One region of the Streptomyces sp. NPDC087300 genome, then DNA from elsewhere that is predicted to be linked to it. Evidence: riboswitches for the same ligand, from Rfam matches in the RefSeq annotation. Region 1 holds a riboswitch; each other region holds the start of a gene.

Region 1 (6,265 bases):
GCGACTTCGCCCGGCTGAAGAAGCGCGCCACCGGCCTCGCCGCGGAGTGCGCCCGCACCTCCGGCGCCGTGGCCCGGCACACCGACGCGGGCAGCGTCAGCCGCGACATGGACGTCATCCGCGCCGCGCTCGGCGAGGACCAGGTCTCCCTCTACGGACATTCGTACGGGACGGTCTACGGCCAGCGCTACGCGGCGATGTACGGCGGCCGGGTGCGGGCCGCCGTGCTCGACGGCGTCATGGACCCCGCGATCGGCCGGCGCGCCTTCGGCGTCACCGGGGCGAAGGCGCTGGAGGGCGCCTTCGGCGAGTTCGCCCGGTGGTGCGGGCGCTCGCGCGACTGCGAGCTGGGGGAGCGGGACGCCTGGCGGGTGTACGAGGACCTCGCCGCGCGGGCCACCCAGGGCACGCTGCGCAACGGCGGCAAGGACGTGCCCCTCGCGGAGCTGAACGGCACGATCGACGCGATGCTCCTCACCCCGTCCTGGCCGGCCGTCGCCCAGTACCTGCACGCCCTGGACACCGGGAAGCCGTGGGAGACCGACGAGGGCGGCGTACCGCAGGGCGAGAAGCTGCTGCCCGGCGCCGACCTGTCCGTCTGCGCCGATCTGAACCTGCGTGTCCCGGACGCCGCGGCCTACCTCGCCGACCAGCGCGCGGCCCGCGCGTCCGCGCCCCGCTTCGGCTACTCCCCGAACACCGTCTCGTACGCCAACCTCTGCCAGGGCCTGCCCGCGCCCCAGGCCGTGCCGGATGACGAGAAGGCCGTCGACACCAGGACGCCGCTGCTCCTGATCGGCGCCCGGTACGACAACGCGACCCCGCTGGACTGGGCGCGCTCGGTGCAGCGGCGGCTCGGGGACCGGGCGGCGCTCGTCGAGGTGAAGGGCTGGGGCCACGCCGTGAAGATCTTCAACGGGGGCGCCGAGCGGGACACGGTCCTGCGCTACCTCACCGACCTGGACGTGCCGAAGCCGGGCACGGTCGTCGAAGGGGGCACACCACCCGGAGCCTAGACCTGCGGCGTAGGGGCGCTGAGACCGGAGTCGGATCCGGAGCGGATCGGACGGGTATTAGCGTGGTCGGGACAGAATGACGACAAGGATCCGAGGTGCCCGGCCCATGCCAAGCCGCAGCGAGAACCGTACTGAGCTCATCGAGTCACTCATGGAGCGGTTCCCGAACGTGCCGCGGGAAGCCGTGATCAAGGAGGACCTGCTGCGCGGCGGGATCGCCTTCGACGAGTCGGCGCTCAGCGACAACGAGGGCGGCGAGGTCAAGCCGAAGTCGTACTTCATCTTCTCCTTCGACCACGGCACCCTGCCCGAGCTGGGCGCCGCCGCCCTGCGCCGCCCGCCCGAGGAGATCGTCCTCACCGGCGGCCCCTACGAGCTGCGCCGCACCGTCGTCTCGGTCCGCGTGAACCCCGCGTCGCCCTACCGGGTCGCGGCCGACGACGACGGCGTGCTCGGCCTCTACCTGGACGGCAGGCGGATCTCCGACGTCGGTCTGCCGCCGATGCCGGACTACTACCGGCACACCCTGGAGAACGGCAAGTCCGTGATGGAGGTGGCCCCCACCATCCAGTGGGGCTACCTGATCTATCTGACGGTCTTCCGGGTCTGCCAGTACTTCGGCGCCAAGGAGGAGTGCCAGTACTGCGACATCAACCACAACTGGCGCCAGCAGAAGGCCGCGGGCCGTCCCTACACGGGCGTGAAGCCGCTGGACGAGGTCCTCGAAGCCCTCGCCATCATCGACAAGTACGACACCGCGAAGGCCTCCACCGCGTACACGCTCACCGGTGGCGCCATCACCACGCAGCTCCAGGGCAAGGACGAGGCCGACTTCTACGGGCAGTACGCGAAGGCCATCGAGGAGCGCTTCCCCGGCCGCTGGATCGGCAAGGTCGTCGCCCAGGCCCTGCCCAAGGCGGACGTGCAGCGCTTCCACGACTACGGAGTGCGGATCTACCACCCCAACTACGAGGTGTGGGACCCGTACCTGTTCGAGCGCTACTGCCCCGGCAAGGAGCGCTACGTCGGCCGTGACGAGTGGCACCGCCGCATCCTGGACTCCGCCGACGTCTTCGGGCCGCGCAACGTCATCCCGAACTTCGTGGCGGGCGTGGAGATGGCGGAGCCGTTCGGCTTCAAGACCGTCGGCGAGGCCATCGACTCCACCGTCGAGGGCCTGCAGTACTTCATGTCGCGCGGCATCACGCCCCGCTTCACCACGTGGTGCCCCGAGCCCACTACGCCGCTCGGCAAGGCCAACCCGCAGGGTGCGCCGCTGGAGTACCACGTGCGTCTCCTGGAGGCCTACCGCGCCACGATGGAGGCCAACGGCCTCTCCTCGCCGCCCGGTTACGGCCCCGCGGGCCCCGGCAACGCGGTGTTCTCGGTGAGCTCCTTCATGGACAGCCTGCCCGCGGAGAAGGCCGCTCCGGAGGACGTATTTATCCCCGCGACGCCCCAGTAGAGCCGTGTTACGGTCGGGGCGGGTCACGAGTTCCAGCGTCAAGCCCCGGCTCGCTGGACGGCACCCCGCTCCGTCGCGGGTGCCCCGGGTGACGACCCGCCCCGCGCGAGGCGCGCGGGGAACGGCGGATCACCGGGGCTCCCGAGCGCCCGGGGTCCACGACTCCGGAGGCGCTCCATGACGCACGCGTACGACACCCCTGACCACGACACCCGTGCTCGTGACACCCACGACCACGACAGCTGTGACGTGCTCCTCTCCTCGCACGACGTCGCCGACGACGGCCTGATCGCCCTGCACGTGCTCGGTCCGACCCGGGGCGTCCCCGCCGCCGTGCGGACGCACGAACCGGAGCGGCTGCGCCGTCTCCTGCGGGAGGGGCACGGCCCGGCCCAGTGGCAGCCGGGCCGGAACCTGCTGCGGCTGGGGCGCGAGCACGTGGGCACCACACCGGTGTGCGCGGCCGTGGAGGCCCCTCGCCGCTGACGAAGATCACCGGTTCGTAGGATGACGGCGTGCCGGACGCGGGCGATCCCCGTGTCCGGGCGGCGCGACAGTCAGCCACCCAGAGCCGGAGGTCCCCCGTGCAGCACCACCCCGTCACCGTCGTCACCGGCGGCAGCCGCGGTATCGGCGCCGCTGTCAGCGCCCGTCTCGCCAAGGAAGGGCACGACGTCGTCATCGGCTACCGCTCCGACGAAGCGGCCGCGGCCAAGGCCGCCGACGCCGTCCGCGCCGCGGGCCGCCGCTGCGTCACCGTCCAGGTCGACACCACCGAACCGGCGGACGTCGACCGGCTCTTCGACACCGCGGCCGCCGAACTCGGCCCCGTCACGGGCCTGGTCAACAACGCGGGCGTCAGCGGTCCCGTCGGGCCGCTCGCCGACGCCGACGCCGAGGGCATGCGCCGCGCGCTCGACGTGAACGTCCTCGGCTATCTGCTCTGCGCCCGGCGCGCGGTGCGGGACCTGAAGGCGAACGGCGGCGGCGCGATCGTGAACATCTCGTCCGCGGCCGCCACCCTGGGCGCCCCCGGCGAGTACGTGCACTACGCGGCCGCCAAGGGCGCCGTCGACACGATGACCGTCGGCCTGGCCAAGGAGGTCGCGGGCGACGGCATCCGCGTCAACGCCGTCGCCCCCGGCGTCATCTGGACCGAGTTCCACGCGGACCCGCAGCGCCCGGCGAAGCTCGCCGACGGCATCCCCATGGGGCGCTCGGGCCAGCCGGAGGAGATCGCCGCGGCCGTCGCCTGGCTGCTCTCCGCCGACGCCTCCTACGCCACGGGCACGGTCCTGCGGGTCGCGGGCGGCCGCTGACCTCGGCGGCCGGGTGGCCCGGGGCGGCCCCTCGTAATCTGGACGCATGATCAGTGGAGAGGTCTCCCTCACGCCCGACGTCCTGATACGCCCGGTCACGCTCGACGACGCGGCGGCGCTCGCCCGTGCCTACCGGCGCAACCGCGCCCACCTCGAACCCTGGGACCCGGACAGGCCGGCCCCTTTCTTCACCGAACAGGGGCAGGCCGACCGGCTCCGGACGCAGTTGGAGGAGGGCCGGGCGGGCCGGTCCGCACACTGGGTGCTGGTCGGCGGCGGTGAGATCCTCGGGCACGCCGCCCTGTCGAACATCGTGCTCGGCCCGGTCCGCAGCGCGAACCTCGGCTACTGGATCGACGCCGGGCAGGTGGGCAAGGGCCTCGCGTCAGGGGCGGCCGACGTCGTCTGCGAGGCCGCCGACAGCCAACTGGGCCTGCACCGCGTCGAGGCGGGCACCCTCCTGCACAACACCGCGTCGCAGCGCGTGCTCACCAAGTGCGGCTTCGAGGAGTACGGGGTCGCGCCGGGCTTCCTGTACATCCAGGGTGCCTGGCGCGACCACCGGCTCTTCCAGCGGATCCTCAACGACCGCCCCGCGTAGGGCGGTTCGCGAGACCGCTCAGACGATGCCCTCGGCGACCTCGGCCTGCTCGCGGTCCGAGCCGTAGGCCTGCGGCGTGCTGTACGAGCGGCGCGCCACGAACCACCACACGGTGGCCAGGATCAGCACCACGGCGAGCGCGATCGACGCGTAGTTCATCGACTGGACGGTGACCGGCGAGGCCTGCGGCAGACAGAACAGGACGGTCACGAACGCCACCCAGACCACCGCGATCCAGCCGATCGGCTTGCTCCAGCGGCCCAGGTTCCACGGGCCCTGCTCGAAGCGGTCACCGGCCCGCAGCCGCAGGAAGATCGGGATGGCGTAGGCGGGCGTGATACCGATGACGTTGATGGCGGTCACGGCCGTGTACGCGGTCGCCGAGTACAGCGAGGGCAGCGCGATGACCGCGGCCAGGCCCACCGAGAGCCACACCGCGGGCACCGGGACCTGGGTGCGGGAGCTGACCTTGCGCCAGATCGCGGAGCCGGGCAGCGCGTTGTCGCGGGAGAACGCGAACACCATGCGGCTCGCCGCGGCCGTCTCGGCGTTGCCGCAGAAGAGCTGCGCCACGATCACGATGAGCAGCAGCGCGGTGGCCCCGGACTCGCCGATCGCGTCGATCATGATCTGCGCCGGTGGCACCCCGGTGTCCGTCTTCATCGTGCCCGTGTAGTCCTGGATGGCGAAGGTGAGACCGGCGAGCAGCACGAAACCGGCGATCCAGGAGGCCCAGATGGCGCGCACGATGCCGCGCGCCGCGGACACCGAGGCGTTGGAGGTCTCCTCCGACAGGTGCGCGGAGGCGTCGTACCCGGAGAACGTGTACTGGGCCAGGAGCAGGCCGATCGCGGTGACGTAGAGCGGGTTCTCCCAGCCGGTGCCGTTGTAGAACTCGCCGAAGACGAACGACGGCGACTGGTGGTGGTCGGGCACGATCGCGAGGACGCCGACGATCACGGTCACGCCCGCCACGTGCCACCACACGCTGATCGAGTTGAGCAGGCTGACCAGGCGCACGTTGAAGAGGTTCAGGACGGCGTGCAGCAGCAGGATGCAGAGGAAGATCAGGAAGGTCTTCTCCGCCGTCGGCGTGAAGCCGAACTTCAGGTTCAGGAACGCGCCGGTGAACAGGGCCGCGCCGTAGTCGATGCCCGCTATCGCGCCCAGCAGGCCGAGCAGGTTGAGCCACCCCGTGTACCAGCCCCAGCGGCGCCCGCCGAGCCGGTCGGCCATGTAGTAGAGCGCCCCCGACGTCGGGTACGCGCTGGTCACCTCGGCCAGCGCGAGGCCCACGCAGAGGACGAAGAGGCCGACGCCCGCCCAGCCCCAGAGCATCACCGCGGGGCCGCCGGTGCCCAGGCCGAAGCCGTACAGCGTCATGCATCCGGACAGGATGGAGATCACCGAGAAGCTGATGGCGAAGTTGCCGAAACCGCCCATGCGGCGGGCGAGTACGGGCTGGTAGCCGAGCTCTCTGAGCCGTTCTTCCTCGTCCTGGCGTGGTGGCGCGGGGACGGAGCTCGACATGGTGGTGCGGGACACGGATGTACCTCCGGTGGGGAACATTTGGGGAGCGGGGGACCGGTGGCCGGGTGGTGGTGCTAGCCCGGGGCGCGAGAGGCGTTGGAGCAGCGGGCGCGGGCCTGGACGAAGACCTCGGCGGCCGCGTCCGCGTCGCCGGGGGAGCGGGTGCGGTAGGTCCAGGGCACGACGGTGAAGAACGGATCCATGGCCTCGAACACCCGCAGCGCGTCCTGGAACTGGTGCGCTCCCCACAGCGCGTGCGCCAGGTGGTTGAGGTCGAGGAGCGAGGCGCCTGCGGGCGGCGAGTAGTCGAACCACAGCTGGAGGGCGCGCAGCG
Region 2 (6,265 bases), on a different contig from region 1:
GATCGCGGCCGAGCCCGAGGTCAAGGCCAAGGTCATGGCCGACTTCAAGGCCGGTGCCGAGGAGTCGCAGTTCGGCCGGCGCAAGCTGATCCGCAACACGATGTTCGGCGCCCTCGCGCTGGTCCCGCTCTCCGGTGTCGTCCTGCTGCGTGACCTCGGGCCGCTGCCCGAGGACAAGCTCCGGCACACCAAGTGGGCCAAGGGCAAGATGCTCGTGAACATGAACACCCACGAGCCGCTGCGTCCCTCGGACGTGCAGGTCGGTTCGCTGACGTTCGCGATGCCCGAGGGCATGTCGGAGCACGACCACGACTTCCAGACCCAGATCGCCAAGGCCGCCCTGATGATCGTCCGGATCCAGCCGGAGAACATCAAGGACAAGCGCGAGCTCGAGTGGTCGCACGAGGGCGTCGTGGCGTACTCCAAGATCTGCACCCACGTGGGCTGCCCGATCTCCCTGTACGAGCAGCAGACGCACCACGTCCTCTGCCCGTGCCACCAGTCCACCTTCGACCTCTCCGACGGCGCCCGAGTGATCTTCGGCCCGGCCGGTCACGCCCTGCCGCAGCTGCGCATCGGTGTGAACGAGGAGGGCTACCTCGAGGCGCTCGGCGACTTCGAAGAGCCCGTCGGTCCTGCCTTCTGGGAGCGCGGATGAGCACGATGAGCAATTCGAATGCTTCGAACGACAATCGGCAGAAGGCGCCCGCCGGTGAGCGGGTGGCGGACTGGGCCGACGGCCGGCTGGGGATCTACTCCCTGGCCAAGGCCAACATGCGCAAGATCTTTCCGGACCACTGGTCCTTCATGCTCGGCGAGATCTGCATGTACAGCTTCATCATCATCATCCTCACGGGTGTGTATCTGACGCTGTTCTTCCACCCGTCGATGAACGAGGTGGAGTACGCGGGCAGCTACGTCCCGCTGCAGGGTCAGCTGATGTCCGAGGCGTTCAACTCGACCATGCACATCTCCTTCGATGTGCGCGGTGGTCTGCTGATCCGGCAGATCCACCACTGGGCGGCGCTGATCTTCCTCGCGGCGATGTTCGTGCACATGATGCGCGTCTTCTTCACGGGTGCCTTCCGCAAGCCGCGTGAGGTCAACTGGCTGTTCGGCTTCCTGCTGTTCGTCCTCGGCATGTTCACCGGCTTCACCGGTTACTCGCTCCCGGACGACCTGCTCTCCGGCACCGGTGTCCGCTTCATGCAGGGCGCGATCCTGTCCGTCCCGGTCATCGGCACGTATCTGTCGATGTTCCTGTTCGGCGGGGAGTTCCCGGGCGGCGACTTCGTGGCGCGGTTCTACTCGGTGCACATCCTGCTGCTGCCGGGCATCATGCTCGGCCTGATGGTGGCGCACCTGATCCTGGTCTTCTACCACAAGCACACGCAGTTCGCGGGGCCCGGGAAGACCAACAAGAACGTCGTCGGCATGCCGCTGCTCCCGGTCTACATGGCCAAGGCCGGAGGCTTCTTCTTCCTGGTCTTCGGTGTCATCGCGGCCATCGCGGCGATCGCCTCGATCAACCCGATCTGGGCGCTCGGCCCGTACCGTCCGGACCAGGTGTCCACCGGCGCCCAGCCCGACTGGTACATGGGCTTCGCCGAGGGTCTGATCCGTGTGATGCCGGGCTGGGAGATCAACGCCTGGGGCCACACGCTCGTCCTGGGCGTGATGATCCCGCTGGCGGTCTTCCCGCTGGTCCTGGTGGCCATCGCGGTCTACCCGTTCATCGAGTCCTGGGTCACCGGGGACAAGCGCGAGCACCACATCCTGGACCGCCCGCGCAACGCCCCGACCCGTACGGCCTTCGGTGTCGCCTGGATCACGGCGTACTTCATCATGCTGGTCGGTGGTGGTAACGACCTGTGGGCCACGCACTTCCACCTGTCGCTGAACGCCATCACCTGGTTCGTCCGGATCTTCTTCTTCCTCGGACCGGTCATCGCCTTCATCGCGACCAAGCGGATCTGCATGGGTCTGCAGCGGCGCGACAAGGACAAGGTGCTGCACGGGCGCGAGTCCGGCATCATCAAGCGCCTGCCGCACGGTGAGTTCGTCGAGATCCACGAGCCGCTCAGCCAGGAGCAGCTGCACACCCTCACGGCGCACGAGCAGTACCAGCCGCTCGAGATCGGCCCCTCGGTCGACGAGAACGGCGTCGAGCGCAAGGTGTCCGGCTCCGAGAAGCTCCGGGCCAAGCTCTCCAAGGGCTACTACGGGGAGGACAACCAGATCCCCAAGCCCACCGCCGATGAGTACAAGGAGATCACGAGCGGCCACGGCCACCACTGATCAACCGAAGCTCTTGAAGCTCTGACCACAAGGTCGCCACGGCAGGAGCCCCGTCCATCTCATGGACGGGGCTCTTTGCCGTCCCTGGCGCTGGATAGGGTGGTCCCGTCCCTCATCGAGGGGCGCGTCACCCCAGGTGACCAAGACGACTAGAAACCCCAGGAGCGGCCATGAGCGCTGTGACCCCCGCAGGAGGCACTACCGCGGCGGGCCGTTCCTGGCCCGACGTACTGAACGGCCTGCTGAACGGGCGCGACCAGAGCGCCGACGACACCGCGTGGGCGATGGACCGCATCATGCGGGGCGAGGCCACCGACGCGCAGATCGCGGGCTTCGTGGTCGCGCTGCGCGCCAAGGGCGAGACCGTCGAGGAGATCTCCGGTCTGGTCCGCACGATGTACGAGCACGCCAATGTGATCGAGGTGCCGGGGGAGACCGTCGACATCGTCGGGACCGGCGGCGACGGGGCCAAGACCGTCAACATCTCGACCATGTCCGCGATCGTCGTTGCGGGCGCCGGCGCGAAGGTCGTCAAGCACGGCAACCGCGCCGCCTCCAGCGCCTCGGGCTCCTCCGACGTACTGGAGAAGCTCGGGGTCAACCTGGAGCTGCCGCTGAAGCGGGTCGTGGAGGTCGCGGAGGAGGCGGGCATCACCTTCTGCTTCGCGGTGAAGTTCCACCCGGCGCTGCGGCACGCGGGCGCGGCCCGCGGGCAGCTGGGCATCAGGACCGTCTTCAACCTGCTCGGTCCGCTCACCAACCCGGCCAGGGTGCGCTCCCAGGCGGTCGGCGTCGCCGATGCGCGGATGGCGCCCATCGTGGCGGGCGTCTTCGCCGAGCGCGGCCACTCGTCCCTGGTCTTCCGCGGCGACGACGGTCTCGACGAGCTGACGACGACGGGGACCTCCCGCGTCTGGGTGGTGCGCGACGGTGCCGTGCGCGAGGAGACCTTCGATCCGCGGGACGTCGGCATCGAGCTGGTGCCGATCTCCGCGCTGCGCGGCGCGGACGCCTCGTACAACGCGGAGGTCGCGCTGCGCCTCCTGGACGGCGAGACCGGTCCCGTGCGGGACGCGGTGCTGCTCAACGCGGCCGCTGCGCTGGTGGCCCTGAAGCCGACCGACGAGCCGTTCGCGGAGCAGATCGGGGCCGGCATGGCGCGGGCCGCCGCGGCCATCGACTCCGGGGCCGCCAAGAAGGCGCTGGAGCGCTGGGTGGCGGCCACCAACCGCTGAGCGGCCCGCCGGTGTGACGCACGGCGCAGTCCGGATCCTGGACTGCGCCTTGCGCGGCGAAGATCGTGTGGCAGGATGCTGCACAGGTCATGAGTGACAGCGACTACGGCCCCGGCCCGCTGTCCGGCAACCCTCCGTCCGTGGCGGGGTGCCCCGGGTGAAGACCAGGTCGTACGCAGCAAGGCGTATGGCAAGCGCGGACCCCTCGCAACCCTGGGGTCCTGGTCCTCAAGGGAGCAGTCTCGTGAGCAAGCGAATGCGATAGGGCCTCCGGCCCCGTTTGCAGTACCCACCTCCGCCCGGCCGAGAGCGCCGCGCGTCGAGGCACCACCCGCACCGGACGAGCGCTTCGTGCTGCCGTCGTGCGGGAACGTACGCAGCTGTTCCGCCATGCCCGCAGGGAGATACCGCCATGTCCGCACGCCCCGCCGCCCAGGTCGCCGCCGCCCCCGCCGCCACCCCCTCCGCCACCGACGCCGCCGACCCCTGCTGTGCCGCGCCGCTGCCCGTGCTCGGCAGGGACGTCACCGTGCCGCTGGTCACCGGCGGCGAGGTGACGTACGCGGCGCTGGACTACGCGGCGAGCGCGCCCGCCTTGCAGCGGGTGTGGGACGACGTGGCGGCCTACGCCCCGTACTACGGCAGCGTGCACCGCGGGGCCGGCTACCTCTCGCAGCTCTCCACCGACCTGTTCGAGAACTCCCGCACCACCGTCGCGGAGTTCCTCGGCTGCCGCGAGGACGACCAGGTGATCTTCACGCGGTCGACCACCGACTCGCTGAACCTGCTCGCCGCCGCACTGCCCGCCGACTGCCAGGTGTTCGTCTTCGAGACCGAGCACCACGCCTCGCTGCTGCCCTGGCGGGACGCGCGGGTGACGTACCTGAACGCGCCGCGCACCCCCGACGAGGCCGTGCAGACGCTGGAGCGCGCGCTCGCCGACCGCGACCCCTACGGTCCCGCCCTGGTCTGCGTGACCGGTGCCTCCAACGTCACCGGTGAGCTCTGGCCGGTGCGCGAACTGGCCGCCGCCGCGCACGCGCACGGTGCCCGCATCGTGCTCGACGCCGCGCAGCTCGCGCCCCACCACCCCGTCTCCGTCGAGGAGTTGGACGTGGACTGGGTCGCCTTCTCCGGGCACAAGCTGTACGCGCCGTTCGGCTCGGGCGTGCTCGCGGGGCGCTCCGACTGGCTGCGCGGCGCCGAGCCCTACCTCGCGGGCGGCGGCGCCTCGCGCAAGGTGGCGCGACGCCCCAAGGAAGCAGGCGGCGGCGTGGACGTGGAGTGGCACGACACCGCCGCGCGGCACGAGGCGGGGTCGCCGAACGTGATCGGCGTCTACTCCATCGCCTCCGCCTGCAAGGCGCTCTCCGAGGCCGGTTTCGACGAACTGGTCGGCAGGGAGCGGCACTTGATCGCGAAGGTGCGCGAGGGGCTCGCCGAGGTGCCCGCGGTGCGCGTGCTCTCGCTCTTCGGTGACGACGCGCCGCGCGTCGGCGTCATCTCCTTCGTCGTGGACGGCTGGAACAGCTCGCACTTCGCCGCGGCGCTCTCCGCCGAGTACGGCATCGGCGTGCGCGACGGCCTGTTCTGCGCCCACCCGCTGGTGCGCACCCTGCTCGGCGGCGAGGCCGACGAGCCCGGCGAGTGCGGTGCCCCCGAGGCGGCGCCCGGCGAGAAGTCGCTGAACGCCATCCGCGTGAGCTTCGGCGCGGGCACCCCCGACGAGCACGTCGAGCGCTTCGTGCGCGCCGTCAAGGAGCTGGTGGCCGACGGCGCGCGGTGGAACTACCGCACCGAGGACGGGCGTTGCGTGCCGGACCGCGGCAACGACACCGTCGCGGCCTGAGCGGGCAGGCGCGAGCCGAGCTGGATCATCCGCAGGGCCCGCTCGGTCGCGTCGGTGAGGAACTCGCCGCCCCGGCCGAGCGCCTCGGTCAGTGAGACGGGCGCGGGCAGGATCGAGCTGTAGGCGTCGACACCGGCCGCCCGCACGTGGTGGGCGCCCTGGCCGATCGTGCCGGCGAGCACGAGCACCGGGCGGTCGAACAGCTTGGCGCGGCGGGCCACTTCGGCGGGGATCTTGCCGCGCGGGGTCTGGTGGTCGAGGGCGCCCTCGGCGGTGATGACCAGATCGGCGCGGGCGAGCCTGGCGTCCAGGTCGAGCCTGCCCAGCAGCACGTCGAAGCGGGGGAGCAGGGCGGCGCCGAGGGCCGCGAGTCCGGCGCCGAGTCCGCCGGACGCGCCCGTGCCGAGGCCCAGGCGCAGATCGGCGGTGACGCGCAGGTCGCGGGTGAGGACGTACGCCCAGTGTTCCAGCGCGGCGGCGAGCTCCTCGACCTGGGTGGCGGTCGCGCCCTTCTGCGGGCCGAAGACGCGGGCCACGCCTCGGTCGCCGCACAGCACGTTGAAGGGGTTGCAGGCCACCTGGATCTCGGTGGCCGCGAGGCGCGGGTCGATGCCGCCGGTGTCGATGCGGCTCAGCCGCTTCAACTCCCTTCCGCCGCGCGGCAGTTCCCAGCCGTCCACGTCCAGGAGGCGGGCGCCGAGGGCCTGGAGCGCACCGGCGCCGCCGTCCGAGGTGCCGGAGTCGCCGCAGCCGACCAGGATGCGCCGCGCGCCCGCGTCCAGGGCGGCGCGGATCAGCTCGCCGACGCCGTACGTCGTGGTGGCGCCCGGGTCGCGCAGATCGCGGGGGACCAGTGAGAGGCCCGCCACCGCCGCCATCTCGA
Region 3 (6,265 bases), on a different contig from region 1:
GAATTCGACTCGCTGACCTTCTTCAAGGGTGCGGTACCCGTCCATCTGGATCGCGCTGTAGTGGACGAAAACATCCGCACCACCGTCGACCGCGATGAAGCCGTACCCCTTCTCCGCGTTGAACCACTTGACGGTGCCCTGAGCCATGCCTAACTCCCCTATTACTGGCCCTTGCACAGGACCGCACTTCGCGGACCCGGGTCAGACCTCCACCACCCATTGGAGATGGGGGTGTGCGCCGGAACGCGTCGACCGCCGCTGAATGTATCTGTCCAACTGCCGTCTGCAACAGGTCAATCGGACGAGAATTCTGGGCACGCACGATCGGAAATATCAGGAGAATTTGCCGGAACTCAGGGCAAGTCGGGCCAGGCAAAAGCCACAAAGGGCCCAGATGGACAGCGCGCTTTGGCTACTTCTTGTCGGCTCCAGGCCGACTTCGTATATGCGCTCGGCACTAACGGCGAAGCACTGTTCCCAACTGTACCGCGCTCAACCATGCAGAATTGCCCCCTCCGTTTCTCTCACGGAGGGGGCAATTCGGATGACGCGGCGTGCTCTTGCCTGCGGAAGCTCAGCCTCCGGCGACCGCCGGAATGATCGAGACGCCGGCGCCGTCCGGCGTGGCCGTCTCCAGACCCTGCTCGAAACGGACGTCGTCGTCGTTCACATAGACATTCACAAAACGACGCAGCTTGCCCTGATCGTCGAGGACGCGGGCGGCGATGCCGGTGTGGTTCTTCTCCAGATCGGCGATGACCTCACCCAGCGTCACCCCCTCGGCGACGACCTCGGCCTTGCCGCCGGTGTAGGTGCGAAGAATGGTCGGAATACGAACACTGACGCTCATGGAATTCACCTCTGGGGTACGGGGGACGCCCCTGAAAGGGGCGCGGGGAACTGCGCGACCAGCCACGACCGGCCCGCGGGGAAGCTACGAGCTCAGCCGGCCAGACCCGCGGAGCGAAACGCCTCAAGGCTCGGCTTGATCGTGGCGGTCGCCTGCGACGTCTCGGCGACGGCGTCGAGCGTCTTCAGGCCGTCCCCGGTGTTGAGCACGACCGTGGTCAGGGAGGGATCGATGAGCCCCGCCTCGACCAGCTTCTTCGTGACGCCGACCGTCACCCCGCCCGCCGTCTCGGCGAAGATGCCCTCGGTCCGCGCGAGGAGCTTGATCGCTTCGACGACCTGCTCGTCGTTCACGTCCTCCACCGCGCCACCGGTACGGCGCGCGATGTCCAGGACGTAGGGACCGTCGGCCGGGTTGCCGATGGCCAGCGACTTGGCGATGGTGTTCGGCTTCTGCGGGCGTACGACGTCGTGTCCCGCCTTGAACGCGGCGGAGACCGGCGAGCAGCCCTCGGCCTGCGCGCCGAAGATCTTGTAGGGCTTGTCCTCGACCAGGCCGAGCGCGATGAGCTCCTTCAGCCCCTTGTCGATCTTCGTGAGCTGCGATCCGGAGGCGATCGGAATGACCAGCTGGTCGGGCAGGACCCAGCCGAGCTGCTCGCAGATCTCGTACGCCAGGGTCTTGGAGCCCTCGCCGTAGTACGGCCGCAGGTTCACGTTGACGAAGCCCCAGCCCTCGCCCAGCGGGTCGCCGATGAGCTCGGAGCAGAAGCGGTTCACGTCGTCGTAGTTGCCCTCGATGCCGACGAGCTCGCCGCCGTAGACCGCGGCCATGACGACCTTGCCCTGCTCCAGGTCGTGCGGGATGAACACGCAGGAGCGGAATCCGGCGCGGGCCGCGGCGGCGCCGACGGCGCCCGCGAGGTTGCCGGTGGAGGAGCAGGAAAGGGTGGTGAAGCCGAAGGCGCGCGCCGCTTCGAGCGCCTGCGCGACGACTCGGTCCTTGAAGGAGTGGGTCGGATTGCCCGAGTCGTCCTTGACGAACAACTTGCCCTGTTCGACGCCGAGTTCGGCGGCGAGGTTGTCGGCCTCGACGAGCTTGGTCCAACCGGGGTTGAGGTTCGGCTTCTCGGCCACGTCGGCGGGGACGGGCAGCAGCGGGGCGTAGCGCCAGATGTTGGCGGGGCCGGCCTCGATGCGGGCGCGGAGGGCTTCGGGGTCACCGAGCGGCAGGTCGTAGGCGACTTCGAGGGGGCCGAAACACTCGACGCAGGCGAAGATCGGTCCGAGCGGGAACTTGGTGCCGCACTCCCGGCACGCAAGGCCCGATGCGGGGCCGAGGTCTACGGGGGCGGGGGTGGTGGTGCTTTCGGTGGCGACGGTCTGCACAGCCATGGAGGCGAGGCCCTTTCTCCTCATCTTCCTCGCGACGCATCTCGCCGCGAGACGGAATTGGCACCTTCCCCACCGAGACCTCGCGTGCGCGGTCGGCGGGATGGTTGCCGGGGCTTCAACGGGCCGTATCCCTCTGCCCCTCTGGATGAGCGGTATTCGATTATGGGTTTCAGTTGTCGATCTCAACGGGGCGGTGACCCCGACATGCGATGGTCACCGGCGTTGTTCAAGACTGTAACCGAAGCCCCGGACCCTTGAGATAGTCGTCCGTACCGCGAGATGGATCACATACGGGAGGACCACGACCGTGCTGGAAGAGGTCGAGCACTGGCTGAGCAGGCGTTCCTGGTCCGTGGCCGACCGTTCGCCGGAGCGTCTTGCCGCCGCCAAACGGGCCTGCGGCACCTCGGTGAGCGTCGTCCTTCCCGCACTCGACGAGGAGGAGACGGTCGGCTCGATCGTCGAGGTGATACGCCGGGAGCTGATGGGGCGCGACGGTCTGGTCGACGAGCTCCTCGTGGTCGACTCCGGCTCCCGGGACCGTACGGCGCGGGTGGCGCGCGACGCGGGCGCCCGGGTCGTGCACCGGGACGAGATCCTGCCGAGCGTCCCGGCCGTGCCGGGCAAGGGCGAGGTGCTCTGGCGCTCGCTGCTCGCCACCCGCGGTGACGTCGTGGCGTTCGTCGACGCGGATCTGCGGGAGTTCTCCGCGGACTTCGTCTCGGGGATCGTGGGACCGCTCCTGACCGACCCCGACGTGCACTTCGTGAAGGCGATGTACGACCGTCCGCTGGGGGACGCGGCGGGGCAGGGCGGCCGGGTGACCGAGCTGATGGCCCGGCCGATACTCAATCTCCACTGGCCCCAACTGGCGGGCTTCGTGCAGCCGTTGGGCGGCGAGTACGCGGCCCGCAGGTCCCTGCTCGAACGGCTGCCGTTCCCCGTCGGGTACGGCGTGGAGCTCGGTCTGCTCGTCGACGCGCTGCACACGGTGGGCCTGGACGCGCTCGCGCAGGTCGACGTCGGGGTGCGCAAGCACCGGCACCAGGACGGGCAGGCGCTCGGGCGGATGGCGGCGGCGATCTACCGGACCGCGCAGCTGCGGCTCGCGCGCGGCCATCTGGTCCGCCCGGAGCTGACGCAGTTCGTCCGCGGCGCGCAGGGATTCGAACCGGTGACCTATCCGATCGACACGGAAGAACGTCCGCCTATGACCGATATCGCCGAGTATGCACATCGTCGCGTGGCGTAACCACAGCCGATCATGCGTTTTGCCTACATTGCACATTTATGTGGGTCAGACATGCAGGCAAAGCCATCCGGCGGGCGGGCGCCCTGACGCTCGCCGCCGCCACCGTCGCCGCCGGGGTGCTCACCGCGACCGCGGCGCCCGCCGCCGCTGAGGTCATCGAGCCCTTCACCAAGCGCTACGACGAATCGCTGTACGGCGACTTCAAGACCATCGGCAACACGGTCCTCGACTGTCCGACGAGCCCGGCCGACGTGGCCGCCGCCTGCAAGGAGACCCAGCAGGCCAAGGGCACCAAGAACAACAACAACTTCATCGAGCGCCGCATCGACACCGCGGGGCTCACCAACACCTTCGACTCCAGCACCGGCCAGGTCACCATCCCGCCCGGCGCGAAGGTCGACTACGCCCGGCTCTTCTGGGGCGGCAACGCGGGCACCCACCGCTTCGGCAGGACCGTCCGCGACATCTGCGACCTCAACCGCGAGGGCAACAAGCCCGTCGACCCGGCGCCCGGCGACCCGCTCACCACGGCCCCCGTCATCCGGGTCGACGGCGGCGCCGAGAACACGGTGAGCGTCGAGAACGCCGTCCGCTCCCCCAACGCGACCCAGGGCCCGCACTACTACACCGCCGAGGCCGACGTCACCGACTCCTTCCAGGGCGCCACCACCGGCAGCCCCGTCGAGGTCGCGGTCGGCAACGTCTGGGCGCCGAGCGGCCAGGGCTGCGTCGGCGGCTGGTCGCTGACCGTCGTCTACAAGTACGACGGGCCCAACGAGCAGTACGCGCCGGACCGCCGCAACGTCTACCTCTGGGGCGGCCACGTCATCCAGCGCTCCACCAAGGGCCGGGCCGCCGCCCCCGACGGCTCCACCACGGTGCCGGTGGACGGCTTCTACCGCACCGAGGGCGACATCCACGCCAGCGTGACCGCGTACGAGGGCGACTGGAACACCAAGGGCGACCAGTTCCTGGTCGACGGCAAGCCGGTCACCGAGCCGCACACCGGCAGGACCGACAACTTCTTCATCAGCGAGGACGACGGCGCGGTCGACCCCAAGTACCGCAACAACCTCAGCATCGACGCCAAGGCGTTCGAGGTGCCGGACGGCGCGATCCCGGTCGGCGCCAAGTCCGCGAAGCTGACCTTCACCAGCACCGGCGACGTGTACGTCCCCTCGCAGCTGGCCCTCTCCGTGCCGGTGCCCGACCTGGAGGTCACCAAGACCGCCTCGCCCGCCAAGGTCAAGCCCGGCGACAAGCTGACCTACACGGTCAAGGCGAAGAACATCAGCAAACTGCCCTACCCGGGCGCCAAGTTCAGCGACGACCTGTCGGGCAACCTCGACGACGCGACGTACAACAAGGACGCGAAGGCGTCCACCGGCACCGTCTCGTACACGAAGCCGAAGATCGGCTACGTCGGGGACATCGGCCCCGGACAGACCGCCACGGTCACCTACTCGGTCACCGTCCACGACCCGGTCAGCGGTGACGGCAAGCTGCTCAACAACGTCGACGTGGAGACCCCGCGCTCCAACTGCGACAAGGGCAGCACCGACCCGAACTGCGCCTCCGAGCCGGTCATCGACTACCCCGAGCCGCCGGTCGTCGTCGGCAGCTCGCCCGGCCGCACGGTCGTCCCCGCCTGCGGCTCGACCACCAACACCATCACCGTGAAGAACCGGTCGGGCCAGCCCCGCATCGGCGCCACCGCGTCCTGGCAGGTGCGTCCTGGCAGCACGCCCGTCGCCAGCTCCGGCAAGGTCACCAAGCGGGGCTCGACGTACGTGTGGCAGGGCAACGTGCCCGCCAAGGGCAAGGTCACCATCACCCAGAAGGTGAAGGTGTCCTGCACCCCCGGCAAGGTCACCGTCATCACCGTGACGGCCCCCGGCAGCAACTGCTCGAAGTCGACGCGCGGCGGCGACGACCCGTGCACCACGGCGATCCTCGCCCAGCGGGTGCAGGGCAGGCCCGCGCCGCAGCAGCCCCAGCAGCCGGCCGCCCAGGCCGGCCACCCCGGCGGGCAGCTCGCGGAGACCGGCGACGACTCGGCCATGCTGTACGGCGGGGTCGCGGCCGCGCTGTGCGGGCTCGGCGTGCTGGCGCTCGCCGCGGTCCACGGACGGCGCCACTGACGCGTCGCCCCACGGGCCACGGCGGCCGGACCCCCTTCACCGGGAGTCCGGCCGCCGTACGTTTGAGGGTTCGCGGGACGGGCTACGTTCTGCCACATGGTCTCCGCGTCCCGATCGGCATCAGCAGCGCAGGTACTCGTCGCCTCCAACCGCGGCCCCGTCTCGTACGCGGTGGGCGAGGACGGTGAGCTGACCGCCCGCCGCGGCGGCGGCGGCCTGGTCTCCGGGCTGAGCGCCATCGGCGACGAGGCGGACGCCCTGTGGGTGTGCTCGGCGCTCGGCGAGGGCGACAGGGAGGCCGTGCGGCGCGGCGTCGGCGAACCGGGCGTACGGATGCTGGACATCGACGCCGACGTACACGCGGACGCCTACAACGGCATCGCCAACTCCGTCCTCTGGTTCGTCCACCACCTGCTCTACCAGACGCCGCTCGAACCGGTCTTCGGACCGGAGTTCCGCAGGCAGTGGACGGCGTACGAGACCTACAACCGGGCCTTCGCCGAGGCGCTGGCCGCCGAGGCGGGCCCCGGGGCCGCGGTCCTGGTGCAGGACTACCACCTCGCCCTGGTGCCCGGCATGCTCCGCGAGCTCCGCGCGGACCTGCGGATCGGCCACTTCTCGCACACCC

The links. A riboswitch is a leader RNA that binds a small molecule or an ion and turns the genes downstream of it on or off. The one in region 1 is predicted to bind S-adenosylmethionine.
Region 2: another riboswitch for S-adenosylmethionine. It lies ahead of ACIO9J_RS19825 (aminotransferase class V-fold PLP-dependent enzyme); the one in region 1 lies ahead of ACIO9J_RS11095 (hypothetical protein).
Region 3: another riboswitch for S-adenosylmethionine. It lies ahead of thrC (threonine synthase); the one in region 1 lies ahead of ACIO9J_RS11095 (hypothetical protein).

What each region holds. Positions count from the first base shown of each region.
Region 1 covers NZ_JBIUYI010000003.1:20,046-26,310, reverse strand. Annotated here, with positions in the region: gene ACIO9J_RS11105 (alpha/beta fold hydrolase) at 1-1,016, shown strand, start outside; gene ACIO9J_RS11100 (radical SAM protein) at 1,123-2,481, shown strand; SAM riboswitch class IV at 2,503-2,612, shown strand; gene ACIO9J_RS11095 (hypothetical protein) at 2,659-2,967, shown strand; gene ACIO9J_RS11090 (SDR family NAD(P)-dependent oxidoreductase) at 3,066-3,800, shown strand; gene ACIO9J_RS11085 (GNAT family N-acetyltransferase) at 3,847-4,401, shown strand; gene ACIO9J_RS11080 (amino acid permease) at 4,420-5,931, opposite strand; gene ACIO9J_RS11075 (hypothetical protein) at 6,006-6,265, opposite strand, start outside.
Region 2 covers NZ_JBIUYI010000004.1:907,493-913,757, forward strand. Annotated here, with positions in the region: gene ACIO9J_RS19810 (Rieske 2Fe-2S domain-containing protein) at 1-658, shown strand, start outside; gene ACIO9J_RS19815 (cytochrome bc complex cytochrome b subunit) at 664-2,298, shown strand; gene trpD (anthranilate phosphoribosyltransferase) at 2,469-3,533, shown strand; SAM riboswitch class IV at 3,619-3,736, shown strand; gene ACIO9J_RS19825 (aminotransferase class V-fold PLP-dependent enzyme) at 3,946-5,382, shown strand; gene ACIO9J_RS19830 (glycerate kinase) at 5,322-6,265, opposite strand, start outside.
Region 3 covers NZ_JBIUYI010000007.1:15,111-21,375, reverse strand. Annotated here, with positions in the region: gene ACIO9J_RS28435 (cold-shock protein) at 1-147, opposite strand, end outside; gene ACIO9J_RS28430 (MoaD/ThiS family protein) at 575-850, opposite strand; gene thrC (threonine synthase) at 943-2,268, opposite strand; SAM riboswitch class I at 2,262-2,396, opposite strand; gene ACIO9J_RS28420 (glucosyl-3-phosphoglycerate synthase) at 2,552-3,496, shown strand; gene ACIO9J_RS28415 (hypothetical protein) at 3,535-5,637, shown strand; gene ACIO9J_RS28410 (trehalose-6-phosphate synthase) at 5,734-6,265, shown strand, end outside.